2 regions of the Enterobacter sp. PL_is514 genome follow, and region 2 is predicted to be linked to the other one. Evidence: predicted binding sites of a transcription regulator. Region 2 holds the regulator's gene; the other holds the start of a gene.

Region 1 (7,692 bases), on a different contig from region 2:
ATAACAGGCGTTTTGTTCGGTCAGGATCGCCTGTGCAGCGGTGATCGGTTCGCTCATATGGTAAAAATGACGAAACTCACCGTCGCCCAGCGTATGGTGCAGCAGCTCACCTCTTTGCTGTGACGCCGTACCCGGCGCACCCACAATATGCAAGACCGGAACGTGCTCGGCGTAGCTGCCCGCAATGCCGTTCATGGCGCTTAACTCTCCTACGCCAAATGTCGTCAGCAGCGCGGCGAAGCCCTTACATCGGGCATATCCGTCCGCGGCATAAGAGGCGTTTAACTCGTTGGCACAGCCCACCCAACAGATATCCGGGCTGTCTATCACATGGTCGAGAAACTGCAGGTTATAGTCGCCCGGCACGCCAAACAGATGATCGGCTCCACAATCTGTAAGACGGTCCAGCAGGTAATCGGCGACGCAGTATGGGGTACGCATAAACAGGTATCCTTCTAATGTTTTGACCTCACCTTGAGTATTAAATAAGCGTGATGGCTGTCCAGAATTGGCGATAAGAAGACCATGGAAAGAATGCTTTACAAAAAAGGCTGCGCTATGCTGCTTTTTTTCACGTAAATGTAAACGCATACACTGATTTTTTACTTCAGCGCCAGAGGTTACGAAAATGGGTTATCAGCCGGATAAAAATCGTTACGGGACAATGGAGTATCGCCGCTGCGGGCAAAGCGGGCTCAAGTTGCCCGCCATCTCGCTTGGGCTGTGGCATAACTTTGGTGACACCACCCTTATCGAAAACAGCCGTCAACTTTTACAGCGTGCGTTCGATCTGGGCATTACGCATTTCGACCTTGCCAACAACTATGGCCCGCCGCCCGGATCCGCGGAACGTAATTTCGGCCGTATTTTGCAGGAGGATTTCCTGCCCTGGCGCGACGAGCTGATCGTCTCCACCAAAGCGGGTTATACCATGTGGGAGGGGCCTTACGGCGACTGGGGATCACGCAAATATCTGCTGGCAAGCCTCGATCAAAGCCTGAAGCGCATGGGGCTGGAGTATGTGGATATCTTCTATCATCACCGGCCAGATCCGGAAACGCCGCTGCAGGAAACCATGAAAGCGCTTGACCATGTGGTGCGCCAGGGAAAAGCTCTGTATGTCGGGTTATCCAACTACCCGGCTGTTCTGGCTCGCCAGGCGATTGATATCCTTAATGACCTCGGTACGCCCTGTCTGATCCACCAGCCGAAATACTCCCTCTTTGAACGTGCGCCGGAAGCGGGACTGCTGAACGTGCTGCAGGAAAAAGGGGTTGGCTGTATTCCCTTCTCGCCCCTGGCCGGCGGGCAACTGACCAACCGCTATCTGAACGGCATTCCGGCAGACTCACGCGCGGCAAGCGGCAGTCAGTTCCTTAACCCTGACCAGATAACCGAAGAGAAGCTGGAGAAGGTTAGAAAGCTGAACGCCATGGCGGAAGAGCGCGGCCAGAAGTTGTCCCAGATGGCGCTGGCCTGGGTATTGCGCCATGAGGAAGTAACCTCGGTGCTGATTGGGGCAAGTAAAGCGGCGCAGATTGATGACGCCGTGGGCATGCTGGCAAACCGCCATTTCTCTGAGGAAGAACTGTCCCGTATAGAAGGCATTCTGATCAGCTCAAAATAGAACCACTTTTAGCAAAAAGTGCTCTCCCTCAGGAATTCGGAGTTGAGGCGATGAAACGAGGCTTTACCAACTCGTAAAATTGCGTTAACAGGCCCCACAAAGGCCCCGATCGTGAAGGAGAAAGAGTATGTTCAGGTCACTGATTCTTGCAGCGGTATTACTGGCTTCAGCCCCGCTGATCGCCACTGCGGGCGAAATCACCCTGTTGCCATCAGTAAAATTACAAATTGGCGATCGTGATGACTACGGCAGATACTGGGACGGTGGCTACTGGCGCGACCGTGACTACTGGAACCGTCACTATGAGTGGCGCGGAGACCGCTGGTGGAAACATGATAACGGCAGACACCGCGGCTGGTATAAAGACAGCGCCTACGAGCGCGGCTACCGTGAAGGGTGGAACGATCGTGATGACCGTCGCGGCGGCTGGGGTCGCGGCAAAGGTCACGGACATGGCCACCACGGTCATGACGACTAATAGCAAAAAGGAGCCTCACGGCTCCTTTTTCTTTTAGAGTCCCAACGCTGTACCAATCAGCAGCCACAGGTTCAGCGCCACCACCACCACCACGATGGCCCACCCGGTCCGTTTCACCAGCGTTGAGTTGACCAGTTCGCCCATCAGGTTTTTGTCGCTGGTAAAGATCAGCAGCGGCACCAGCGCCAGTGCGATGCCAAAGCTTAGCAGCACCTGGCTCATGACCAGAATTCGCGTTGGGTCGAGCCCCATCAGAATCACCACAAATGACGGCAGCATGGTGACGGAGCGACGCACCCACAGCGGAATATGGAACCGGACAAACCCCTGCATCACCACCTGGCCTGCCAGCGTGCCCACCACCGTGGAAGAAAGACCGGCAGCCACCAGGCTAAGACCAAATATCGTGGCGGCAGCATGGCTCAGTAGCGGCTCCAGCGTGAGATACGCCTGGTCGAGATCGGCAATACCGGTGTGACCGTTAAAGTGGAAAGCGGCAGCTGCGGTAGCCATCATCGCCAGATTGACAAACCCGGCGATGGTCATGGCGATCGCCACGTCCCATTTGGTGGCGGAGTAACGCTCTTTGCGCGTCCCACCGTGGAGATGCTGCGTCAGCGAGGAGTGCAGGTAAATCACATGCGGCATGATGGTCGCCCCTAATACCCCGGCGGCCAGGAACACCGCTTCCGAGGTTGGCAGGCTTGGGATCGCCATACCTTTAGCGAGCTGCGCCAGATTCGGCTGTGAGAAAATCAGCTCGACGATATAGGCCGCCGCGACAAACAGCAGCAGACCGCCAATGACCTTCTCCAGCGGCTTTTGACCCCGACGCTGTAGCATCAGGATCAGGAACGTGGCAATCCCGGTGAGTACCGCCCCCTGCAACAGCGACACGCCCAGAATCAGCTTAAAGCCGATCGCTGCGCCGATAAACTCAGCGAGGTCAGTGGCCATAGCGATGATTTCCGCCTGGATCCAGTAGAGCCAGACGGCCGGACGCGGATAATGGTCGCGAATTTGCTCCGCCAGGTTTTTGCCCGTGGCAATCCCCAGCTTTGCAGAGAGCATCTGAATCAGCATCGCCATCAGGTTAGCCCAGACGACCACCCACAGCAGCTTATAGCCGAAGCTGGCCCCGGCCTGAATATTGGTCGCAAAGTTACCTGGATCGATATAGCCAATGGCAGCGATGAACGCAGGTCCCATTAATGCGAACCGCAACTTGCGCGCGGCTCTGCCACTGCTACCCTCTACGCGACTGTTTGTCATTTCTGCCTCTGAAATATAGCCTTTGCTATGTTTAATGCTATCAAAATGAGAATGATTATCAAGTTCATTTGTGAAGTTTACAGTGATTTCTCTGATAGCTTTGAACGATAGACGGGCGGGTAAGTGGGGCGATCTAACAGAAACTGAAATCGCGCGCGCTTTTGTGAAGACTAGCACACAAACTTAACTTTTCACTCATTTACCTAACATAACAAAAATGTATTGTGGATCACTATTTTTGAGACTCGTCACAGGATGTAACTATAGTGTGCCCTCGATCTCGTTTTCTTTTCGCTTGTTACATAGAATGTGCACGAAAATTAAACCTGCCTCATATTTGGAGCAAATATGGACCGCGTCCTTCATTTTGTCCTGGCACTTGTTGTCGTTACTGCACTTGCATTGCTGGTCAGCACAGACCGCAAAAAAATTCGTATCCGTTATGTTGTCCAGCTGCTGGTCATTGAAGTTTTACTTGCGTGGTTCTTCCTGAACTCCAACGTAGGCCTCGGCTTCGTAAAAGGCTTCTCCGAAATGTTCGAAAAACTGCTCGGATTCGCCAATGAAGGGACCAACTTTGTCTTCGGTAAAATGAACGACGAAGGTCTGGCGTTCTTCTTCCTGAAGGTTCTCTGCCCAATCGTCTTCATCTCCGCACTGATCGGTATTCTGCAGCACATCCGCGTTCTGCCGTTCATTATTCGTGGAATTGGCTTCCTGTTATCCAAAGTGAACGGCATGGGCAAGCTGGAATCCTTTAACGCCGTCAGTTCCCTGATCCTCGGTCAGTCTGAGAACTTCATCGCGTATAAAGATATTCTCGGCAAAATGTCCCGCAACCGCATGTACACCATGGCGGCAACCGCAATGTCTACCGTTTCCATGTCTATCGTGGGCGCGTATATGACCATGCTGGAGCCAAAGTATGTTGTTGCGGCGCTGGTTCTGAACATGTTTAGCACCTTTATCGTTCTGTCGCTGATCAACCCGTACCGCGTTGACGCCAGCGAAGAGAACATCCAGATGTCAAACCTGCACGAAGGCCAGAGCTTCTTCGAAATGCTGGGTGAGTACATTCTGGCCGGTTTCAAAGTGGCGATTATCGTTGCCGCCATGCTGATCGGCTTCATTGCGCTGATTTCTGGCCTGAACGCCCTGTTCGCCGCGGTGCTGGGTATCTCCTTCCAGGGCATTCTGGGTTACATCTTCTACCCAGTTGCATGGGTGATGGGTGTTCCGGCTCACGAAGCGCTGCAGGTGGGCAGTATCATGGCAACCAAGCTGGTTTCTAACGAATTCGTTGCGATGATGGATCTGCAGAAAATTGCCAGCACGCTTTCTCCGCGCGCGGAAGGCATTCTCTCCGTGTTCCTGGTCTCCTTCGCTAACTTCTCGTCCATCGGGATTATCGCGGGTGCGATTAAAGGTCTGAACGAAGAACAGGGTAACGTGGTTTCTCGCTTTGGCCTGAAGCTGGTTTACGGCTCTACGCTGGTGAGCGTCCTGTCTGCTTCCATCGCGGCGCTGGTACTCTAACGTTTTACCGTTAAACAAAAAACCGGGAGCTGGCTCCCGGTTTTTTTATGCCCGCAATTCATCCAACGGTTTAGGTTTGCCTATCAGGTAGCCCTGCAGGTAATCCACGCCGAAGCGAAGCAGCATCTCCCGCTGCTCGGGTGTTTCTACATATTCCGCTACAACGCACAGCGATTTCGTCTTCGCCAGATTACACATCGACTGCACGATCATCGCATCCATATCGTCGGTACAAATGTCTTTAACAAAACAGCCGTCAATTTTAATGATATCTGCCTGCAGACGTCTGAGACGCTCGTAGTTGGCGTAGCCAGTACCAAAATCATCAATGGCAATCCGGAAACCGTAATCCCGCAGCTGCTGAATATTGTGGATGCTGCAGCCAGAGTTTGAGAAGGCCTGCTCTTCGGTGATCTCAATCACGACGGCCTGCGGCGCAACGCCGTAGCGTTCAAAGAGCGCGCAAATCTCGTTCGCCACCTCTTTTTGCATCAGCGTGAGCGGCATCAGATTGACGGAAAAACGGGCGCCAGCCTGCGTTGCAGGGTGATCGCGCAGCCACACCAGTAATTTTTCCATGACGCACATATCAAACCGATGGCTGAGGTTGAACTGGGCAATCAGCGGAATAAAGCGGTCAGGGGTGAAGATCTCGCCCTCGCTCTCCATACGCGCCAGGATTTCGTAATACCCGCTCCCGTCCGCTTTCTGGATCGGTTGCGCGTATAAATGGAACTGCCCCGCCTCAAGGGCATGCTTAATTCGCGCCAGCATCAGGACACGCTCTGTCGTTTGGCCTGATGCCGCCTCAAGGCTATTTGTGAGCGCGAGAACGTTTTGCTCTCCGCAGGCCTGCTCTGCCAGCCAGCTCAGCTGTCCCAGCGTGTGATGCAGCTTTTCGCCGTTTTCGACCATTCCCCAGGACGCGCCAAATTCAATATCCAGCCCGGTGTTGTTCCAGAAAATCTTACGGCTGTTCAGCCGATCGACCATATGCTGGAGACGCTCGGCGGTTCCCGGCCCCAGTAATACCAGCACCAGTTCGCTTCCCGGAAGCTGGAAGAGCGTCTCATCTTTCTGCAAAAGCGGCTGTAGCGACGTGGCGATCGTACGTTTGCAGTGGACCCGCATGATAATCCCGTAGTGGCGGCTCAAAAACTCCAGGTTGTCCATACGCAGAATGCACACTTTGGCATCCGGATGAATCTCGAGGTAATCCTCCAGCGCACGAATATTGGGCAAACCGGTCAGCGGATCGGTCAGCGCCCTGCCCTGCCAGCCCCGTTTCAGCCACTCGCTGCGCTGGTAAATTCGTGACATGTAAAGCAGACAGATAGCAAAAGAGATAAGCACGGACAGGATAAAAGAGAGCGAATGGCCCGATTCCACTCCGTTAAGGAAGTTGTAGTTGTAGGTCAACAGCAGGAGCGCGGATGCAGCCCACAGCAGAGAGATAAGCGCATAGGTCAGGCGGCTTATCGCTAAGGTAAAAAGAATAAAAATCAGCGGCATCAAGTAGCCCGCAATGACCGGTGATTCAAAAGGACCACATAAAATGATGAGAATGAAGCCTAAAAGCATCAGCCAGACAAAAATAAATAATAGATTCTTGTGATTAAACACGGGCTTCACGCTTCGCCGCCAGAAGGTCATGGCATAACGAGGATTAATTATCATTCTTAATGGGTAATAGAACATCATGGTAAAAATCAATGCCGCACATATCAGGCTTTGTATATCCACAACGTTATAAATTACCGTTCCTTCGCCGAAAAAGGTGGAAATAGTCACCGGAAAATCAAACAAATAGCCTGCCATATACATCGACAGTTTAATACCTAATGGCACAATAAAACCGAGCCAGAATATACGTAGCCCGATGTGCTTGTTAGGGATGCTGTGACGCCAGCGCTTGCCCAGCATGAGGCGCAGCAGGCCGCACGCCGCAAACAGCGCAAAGGTCTGACAGAACAGTAAAACTGAATATTGTAGCGGTGCTAAATTAACATAAAATAAATTAGTGACAGTAAAACCTAACACAATGGGAAGAATTGCCCTGCGCCCAAATAGCAGAATTACTGCCAGCATAACGCTTAGCGGTAGCCATGCTAAATAAACGTCGTGACCATTAACCATTGCTCGGGGGGAGAGATAACGGGAGACAGGTACCGCAATCAGACAAAGTGTCAGGGCAATTATAAATATCTTTACATTATTGTACGTTTTTCTATTCATTAAGCTGATGAGTATATTATCCGTTCGAATCATTGACCGGGTGGATAATAGGTTTATTAATTGCACGAATCAAGTTCAAGTCTATTTATAGACTGCTTTATTGATGTCGATTGAGGTGAGGTACGAGAATACCTTCTTTTTGATAACAAAATACGGGAGAGGGTGTTACAAACACATAAAAAAAACCCTCGTCTTTTGACGAGGGTTTACAATTTTGGTGGAGCTAAGCGGGATCGAACCGCTGACCTCTTGCATGCCATGCAAGCGCTCTCCCAGCTGAGCTATAGCCCCACATGTTACTTTACTAACCGCACTCTGTTGGGTTCAGAGTTTGGTGGAGCTAAGCGGGATCGAACCGCTGACCTCTTGCATGCCATGCAAGCGCTCTCCCAGCTGAGCTATAGCCCCATCGTAAAGCTGTCATGTTGACGGGCGGCATAATATGAATTCCGCTGCGGAGTGTCAACGGCAAAATCAATTCAAGCCATTCAATCGCCGAAAAATCATGCAAATGAATCACTTTGCGAGCCTGCTCGCAGTCAGG
Region 2 (7,692 bases):
CTGGGGCTGGAATCCGCCTGCGCGAACGCGGAAGTGGTGGACAATCCTGAAAAGAACGTGCCGATTGCGGTCCTTGGCGGAACGCTGGGCGCGGCGGTGATCTATATCGTCTCGACTAACGTCATTGCGGGCATCGTACCGAATATGGATCTGGCTAACTCCACGGCGCCGTTCGGGCTGGCCTTCGCGCAGATGTTCACTCCGGAAGTCGGGAAAGTGATCATGGGTCTGATGGTGATGTCCTGCTGCGGTTCACTCCTTGGGTGGCAGTTCACCATCGCACAGGTGTTTAAATCCTCCGCTGATGAAGGTTACTTCCCAAAAATCTTCTCCCGCGTGACCAAAGCGGATGCGCCGGTGCAGGGCATGCTGGCGATTGTTATCTTCCAGAGCGGATTGTCGCTGATGACCATTAGCCCGTCGCTGAACAGCCAGTTCAACGTGCTGGTCAACCTGGCGGTCGTGACAAATATCATTCCGTATATTCTGTCGATGGCGGCGCTGGTGATTATTCAGAAAGTCGCGAAGGTGGATCCACGCAAGGCGCGTGCGGCGAATATCGTGGCGCTGATTGGCGCGATTTACAGCTTCTACGCGCTCTACTCATCCGGTGAGGAAGCGATGCTGTATGGCGCGATGGTGACCTTTATGGGCTGGACGCTGTACGGTCTGGTGTCACCACGGTTTGAATTGAAGAATAAGCACAGTTAGGTAAAAGCAAAACGGCAACCCAAGGGTTGCCGTTTTTATTGTTTTCTCCCTCTCCCTGTGGGAGAGGGCCGGGGTGAGGGCATCAGCCCGGCACACAAACCGCACTTACGCGTTTTTCAGCACTTCGCTGACAATCTCTACCGCTTCTTTCTCAATCTGCTGACGGTGCTCAGCGCCGAGGAAGCTTTCGCAATAGATTTTATACGCATCTTCCGTACCGGATGGACGCGCGGCGAACCAGCCGTTTTCGGTCATCACTTTCAGCCCACCAATGGAGGCACCGTTGCCCGGTGCCGCCGTCAGACGCGCGGTGATCGGGTCACCTGCCAGGGTGCTTGCGCTGACCATCTCCGGAGAGAGTTTGGACAGGGCCGCTTTCTGAGCTGACGTCGCGCTAGCCTGAATACGGTTATAGCTTGGTGCACCAAAGCGTGCCGCCAGATCATTGTAATGTTCCTGCGGGTTTTTACCGGTGACCGCGGTGATCTCCGCCGCCAGCAGGCACATGATGATGCCGTCTTTATCGGTTGACCATGGCGTGCCGTCGAAACGCAGGAAAGAGGCCCCCGCGCTCTCTTCTCCACCGAAACCAAAGCTGCCGTCGTGCAGACCGTCAACGAACCATTTGAAGCCCACCGGCACTTCCACCAGCTTGCGGCCCAGCGCCTCGACCACCCGGTCGATCATCGCCGAGGAAACCAGCGTTTTACCGACGGCCACCTCTTTGCCCCACTGCGGACGGTGCTGGAACAGGTAGTTAATCGCAACCGCCAGATAGTGGTTCGGGTTCATCAGCCCGGCAGGGGTGACGATACCGTGACGGTCATAATCCGGGTCGTTAGCAAACGCCAGATCGAATTTATCACGCAGCGCCAGCAGGCCCGCCATTGCGCACTCGGAAGAGCAGTCCATACGGATCGCGCCGTCTTTATCCAGGTGCATAAAACGGAAGGTCTGATCGACGTGATCGTTCACGATGGTCAGATCCAGCTTGTAGTGCTCGGCGATACGCTTCCAGTATTCGATACCAGAGCCGCCCAACGGATCCACGCCCAGCTTCAGGCCGGCTTTCTGAATGGCCGCCATATCGACGATATCCGCCAGCCCTTCCACGAACGGCTGAACCAGATCCTGCTCTTTTACGTGGCCGGACGCCATGGCCGCATCCAGAGAAATGCGCTTCACGCCTTTCAGGCCGTCAGCCAGCAAGGCGTTCGCACGATCTTCGACCACTTTGGTGACGTTGGTGTCCGCCGGGCCACCGTTAGGCGGGTTGTATTTGATGCCACCGTCTTCCGGCGGGTTGTGGGATGGCGTGATAACGATACCGTCAGCCAGCGCGCCACCTTTTTTGTTGTGTACCAGGATGGCGTTAGAGACCGCAGGCGTTGGGGTGAAGCCATTGTTCTCCTGAACAATGACATCGACGCCGTTTGCAGCCAGCACTTCCACAACAGAGATGAACGCCGGTTCAGACAGGGCATGGGTATCTTTCCCCACGTAGCACGGACCGGTAACGCCGTTTTTAGCGCGCTCTTCCGCAATGGCCTGAGCAATGGCCAGAATGTGCGGTTCGTTAAAGCTGTGGCGCGCCGCGCTGCCGCGGTGACCAGATGTACCAAACTTCACTGCGTGTTCTGCGTTGCCCACGACCGGCTTCAGCACGTAATACTGCGCGGTCAGCTGAGCGACGTTAATCAAATCGCTTTGTTGTGCAGGTTGGCCTGCACGGCTGTGATTTGCCATTACCGGGTCCTTCTGATGCAAGGGTTAAATTGTACCGCAAACCTTTTCAATCAATTCCGCCGGGAACTGCATGGACTGCATGATGTGTTCAATCATGCTGCACTTGCGGCCCGTATTGGTATTGGTTATCACCCAGTATGGGGTGCCAGGAACATGTTTGGGTTTGGTTTGATTGCCATTTTGCAGCAGCGTCTGCTCGTCGCCCGCGAAATAGACGCGAGTACGACCGTGCAGCGACTCGGTCGCTTCAGCAAACGCTTTGTTATCCAGTGAATAAAGTGTAGACAGCACCAGCATAAAGCGGTTAACCGCCTTTTTCTGTTCCGCGTATTCATCGGAGAGCAGCAGCTCGCGCATCGCGCGCACTTTATCTTTTGCCGGCGTCACGGCAGGTTTTGCTTGTGCAACAACGCTCGGCTGAGACACGACATCTTTGGTGACTGGGGTAGCAGGCTGTGAAGCGGCGGAAATTTTAAGCATGCGCCGTAAAATGTCGGACGCGCTCTCCCCGATATGCCGCGTCTGGCTGGCAATATACTGATAGAGTTCGTCATCAACTTCGATTGTTTTCATCTTAATCCAGTGCGATATCTTATCTGAATACAAGTCATTGGGATTATAAGGTCAAATCCCAACAGCGGATAGCGTCAAACCAGGTTGGCGGCAAAAGTCAGATTAAACTGGAACCTTGCAGCCGGGCGGCAGAATGGTCAACATGATACCCTAACCTGACATACGTAAAAAAAGAACTTTGCCATGAAATTGAATACCCGAGCGCAAACTGCACAATCGCCGAACAATAATTCTCCCATCGTACTGGTTCACGGGCTTTTTGGCAGCCTGGATAACCTGGGCGTGCTGGCACGCGATCTGGTTACCGACCACGATATTTTACAGGTCGATATGCGCAATCACGGTCTTTCCGGGCGTTCCGACGAGATGACCTACGCGGCGATGGCGCAGGATCTGCTGGATACGCTGGACGCACATAGCCTGCAGAAGGTAACGCTGATCGGGCATTCAATGGGTGGTAAAGCGGTGATGGCCCTGACGGCACTGGCCCCGGACCGTATTAGCGGCCTGGTGGTAATTGACGTCGCGCCCGTGGATTATGACGTCCGTCGTCACGACGAGATTTTTGCCGCCATTAATGCGGTCACAGAAGCGGGTGTCGCGACACGCCAACAGGCGGCTGCCGTCATGCGTGAGCATCTTGATGAAGAAGGCGTCGTGCAGTTCCTGCTGAAGTCGTTTGTTGACGGGCAATGGCGTTTTAACGTGCCGGTGCTCTGGGACCAGTACAACAACATCGTGGGCTGGAAAACCGTCCCCGCCTGGCCGCACCCTACCCTCTTTATTCGCGGCGGAAACTCACCTTACGTAACCGACGCGTACCGCGACACGCTGCTGGCCCAATTCCCGCAGGCTCGCGCCCACGTTATTGCCGGTGCCGGGCACTGGGTGCATGCGGAAAAACCTGACGCCGTGCTGCGCGCCATTCGCCGCTATCTTGCTGATACTGCAAATTGATTAAAAAGAGAGCGACTGGAAGGCTGCAGGCGTCCAGTCGTTGGCGTGCCGTTTTTGGTGATGTATGATGGCGCGCTTATCGCCCGGGCATTAGCAGGGCGGCGTGTTTCCCCCGAAGTCTCAGAATCATGGCCAAAGAACAAACGGACCGTACGACACTAGATCTGTTCGCGAATGAGCGTCGCCCGGGACGACCCAAGACGAATCCGCTTTCGCGCGATGAACAGCTGCGTATCAATAAACGCAACCAGCTTAAACGCGATAAAAATCGTGGGCTTAAGCGTGTCGAACTGAAGCTTAACGCCGACGCCGTCGATGCGCTGAACGAGCTGGCCGACGCGCGAAATATCAGCCGCAGTGAACTCATTGAAGAGATGTTGATCGCGCAGCTTGAAACGTTACGCGGCCAGGCATAAGTCTGAAAATCCCCTTTATCGCCCTTTTCATGTAGCACAGAGTGCAGTCCTGCGCGATAGCTGTTTCCGCAGGGTTGCCAGTTCTGCTATTATTGCCCTTATCCGTGGCCGAATTGCGCCACCATACTATTAAGTTTCAAGAGGTTATTTTACTCATGGCAATCATCGGCATTTTCTTTGGCAGTGATACCGGCAATACCGAAAATATCGCAAAAAACATTCAAAAACAGCTCGGTAAAGACGTTGCTGATGTGCATGACATCGCCAAGAGCAGCAAAGAAGATCTGGAAGGCTATGACATTTTGCTGCTGGGTATCCCAACCTGGTACTACGGTGAAGCCCAGTGCGACTGGGATGATTTCTTCCCGACGCTGGAAGAAGTCGACTTCAACGGTAAGCTGGTCGCCCTGTTTGGCTGTGGCGATCAGGAAGACTACGCCGAATACTTCTGTGACGCGCTGGGCACCATCCGCGACATCATTGAGCCGAATGGCGCGGTTATTGTAGGCCACTGGCCGACCGCCGGTTACCACTTCGAAGCGTCTAAAGGCCTGGCCGATGACGATCACTTCGTGGGTCTGGCCATCGACGAAGACCGTCAGCCAGAACTGACCGCCGAGCGTGTTGAGAAGTGGGTGAAGCAGATCCGTGAAGAACTGCACCTGGACGATATTCTGAACGCCTGATTATTTCGCGGCGCAACTGCGGTTGCGCCCATGCCCCAGGTCAAACCGATTAAATTAATCGCTACAATCTTTTAACTTTTTCGCCCAGACCTGTACAATGTCTCCCTGATAAATGTGGTTTTCCATTGAGCAAGTTTGTTGGTGATACCCCATTTTTATAAGCATATTTTGCCTGAGACTTGCAGTTTTCATTTAGCCATGGCAGTTCTATAATGAGACGCATTATCCCAGGTGCATTTTCTGTCACTTCCTACAGAAGTGAATCGTTTAGCAACAGGACAGATTCCGCATGACTGACAACAATACCGCATTAAAGAAGGCTGGCCTGAAAGTTACGCTTCCTCGGTTAAAAATCCTTGAAGTGCTTCAGGGTCCAGACAATCACCATGTCAGTGCGGAAGACCTTTATAAACGTCTTATCGACATGGGTGAAGAGATTGGGCTGGCTACCGTCTATCGCGTGCTGAACCAGTTTGATGACGCGGGCATTGTTACCCGTCATAATTTCGAAGGCGGTAAATCTGTTTTCGAACTGACCCAGCAGCAGCACCACGATCACCTGATCTGCCTCGATTGCGGCAAGGTCATTGAATTCAGCGATGATTCCATCGAATCACGCCAGCGTGAAATCGCCGCGCGTCATGGCATCCGCCTGACCAACCACAGCCTGTACCTTTACGGTCATTGCGCTGAAGGCGATTGCCGCGAAGACGACCACGCGCACGACGCGAAATAAACAAGTGTTCATACTCTGAGCCAGCCGTAAGGTTGGCTTTTTTTTGCCTAAAAAAATGCCCGGTAGCGCAGCGCCACCGGGCATGATAACAGCGAGTTACTTACTGTTATTGCTTCGAATTTCTTTCCAAATCTGGTCGCAACGCTTCGCCACTTCCTGATCGTTACCGGTTTTACGCGCCTGGATACAGGCCTGGTAATCCATTACGCGGACATTTTCCTGCGTCGCGAACTGCTCATGCGCTTTCTCTTTCTTCAGCACGTTTAGCACGCTCTGGCAGGCTTCAATTTTCTCCGGCGATCCTTCCGCAGTATTAATGCAGGCGCTATACGCCTCCTTCAGGCGGGAGTCCTCTTTTGGTGCCTGAGTCTGAGCACACGCCACCAGCCCTGATGCCAGCAACGCGACGACTACGATTTTTTTCATCATATACGGTCTCCATACCGGCGGGACTCAGCCCGCCGGTGCGTTTATCAGAAGATGGTGAATGGGGCGATAACCATGAATTTCACGTCACGTTCATCCTGGAAAATGTTGCCGTAACCGCCCGCATAGCTCGGGATATCGGAGTGATTGTCATACTGGGTGAAGTGCAGTTTGAACATCGTGCCTTTCGCGCGGCCATCCTGCAGGGTATAGATTGCATCCAGGCTGTAGGAAGACTCTTTCAGGCGATAGTTGGGATCGTAGTATGCGTCCGGTGTTGCCATATCGGCAGGTTTTGCGTCCCAGGCGTAAGCGTAAGAAGCGCCCACCGCCCAGCCAGGCAGGTTCCAGTTTTTCAGGTCGTACATTGCACCGAAGAAGACCGCTTTCTCGCCGTCGGCGTTGAAGTCTGAGCGGTTATCCCACCAGATATCAAGACGGCCGTTGGAGGAGGCGTAGGTCGGAGTCATACGCTGCAGGAAGTAGCCCTGCTGCCCTTCCGCCTTCACCCATGTGCCTTCCAGACGCAAATCAACCTGACCAACCTTGTAGCCGAAGGTGAGTGCCTGCAGCCACGCGGTGCCGTCATAAATGTCATTGACCCCACCGTTACTGACTTTATCGCGCGTACCGTAGAACTGGTAGCTAGTACTCAGCGGGCTACCCGCGACATCAAACTTATAGCTGGCCTTAGCAAAGTACTGATCGATATAGCCTTGTGCCTGACCAAATGCCGCTTCAAGCACCAGATCGTTTTTGAAGTCGTATTTCGCGCCCAGCGAGTGCAGGTAATCGACTTTGGTTTTTTTATCGTTCTGGTAGAACTTGTCCATCTCGATGTGCCAAGGCGCTTTGTACTCGTTGGTCCACATATAGGAGAAGCTCAACGCACCCGCATCACCGTAGTCAAAGTTAGCTCCCGCTTCCGCACCCTGATAGGTACCCGGCATAAAGCTCCAGTGCGGCGCTAACAGAGTCTGGCCAGTTGGCTGAATATAACCGCCGCGCGCCCATACCGGACCGTATTTAAATTTCGCCGCGGCTTTGTAAAGGCTTATACCGCTCTTATCCCCGGACCAGTCTTCATCATAGGCTTTGTTGCTGGAGGAGAAGGCGATTTCGTTCGGGTGGCCGCTGTCGCCGTTTTCCGCCATTTCAATCGCGGTAAACGCAGCAATATCCAGACCGAACATATCCGCGGCATAGCCTGACTGGAAGTCCAGGTTGGCGTTCCAGGTGGAGTGAGAAAGGTTGGTTTTGTATTTATCTTCAGTGACGTCTTTACGGTCACGCTCACGCTGCCAGTAATAAATACCGCCCGTGAGGGTAGAATCTTCGATGAAACCCGCTGCTTTTGCCTCTGGCGCAATCACAAGTCCCGACATTGCTGTCACACCGGCAATAGCCAGCGCCAGCGCACTACGTTTGCCACTGAACGTAC

The links. Region 2 encodes Fur, which represses iron uptake genes when iron is present. Its sites were predicted from a motif close to ATAATAATGAGAACNACTATCAA; they were not measured.
Region 1: AC0TNG_RS09945 (Nramp family divalent metal transporter) is a predicted target of Fur. The motif match lies at 3,417-3,439, and genes of this name have one in related genera.

Annotation. Positions count from the first base shown of each region.
Region 1 is NZ_JBVPGN010000030.1:143,897-151,588, forward strand. Features, by position in the region: gene ipdC (indolepyruvate decarboxylase) at 1-441, opposite strand, end outside; gene mgrA (L-glyceraldehyde 3-phosphate reductase) at 629-1,627, shown strand; gene AC0TNG_RS09940 (DUF2502 domain-containing protein) at 1,755-2,105, shown strand; gene AC0TNG_RS09945 (Nramp family divalent metal transporter) at 2,139-3,377, opposite strand; gene AC0TNG_RS09950 (NupC/NupG family nucleoside CNT transporter) at 3,726-4,913, shown strand; gene AC0TNG_RS09955 (sensor domain-containing phosphodiesterase) at 4,959-7,148, opposite strand; tRNA gene AC0TNG_RS09960 (tRNA-Ala) at 7,364-7,439, opposite strand; tRNA gene AC0TNG_RS09965 (tRNA-Ala) at 7,481-7,556, opposite strand.
Region 2 is NZ_JBVPGN010000036.1:132,798-140,489, reverse strand. Features, by position in the region: gene potE (putrescine-ornithine antiporter) at 1-711, shown strand, start outside; gene pgm (phosphoglucomutase (alpha-D-glucose-1,6-bisphosphate-dependent)) at 817-2,457, opposite strand; gene seqA (replication initiation negative regulator SeqA) at 2,482-3,030, opposite strand; gene ybfF (esterase) at 3,214-3,987, shown strand; gene ybfE (LexA regulated protein) at 4,116-4,403, shown strand; gene fldA (flavodoxin FldA) at 4,559-5,089, shown strand; gene fur (ferric iron uptake transcriptional regulator) at 5,379-5,825, shown strand; gene chiQ (ChiQ/YbfN family lipoprotein) at 5,922-6,251, opposite strand; gene chiP (chitoporin ChiP) at 6,299-7,692, opposite strand, start outside.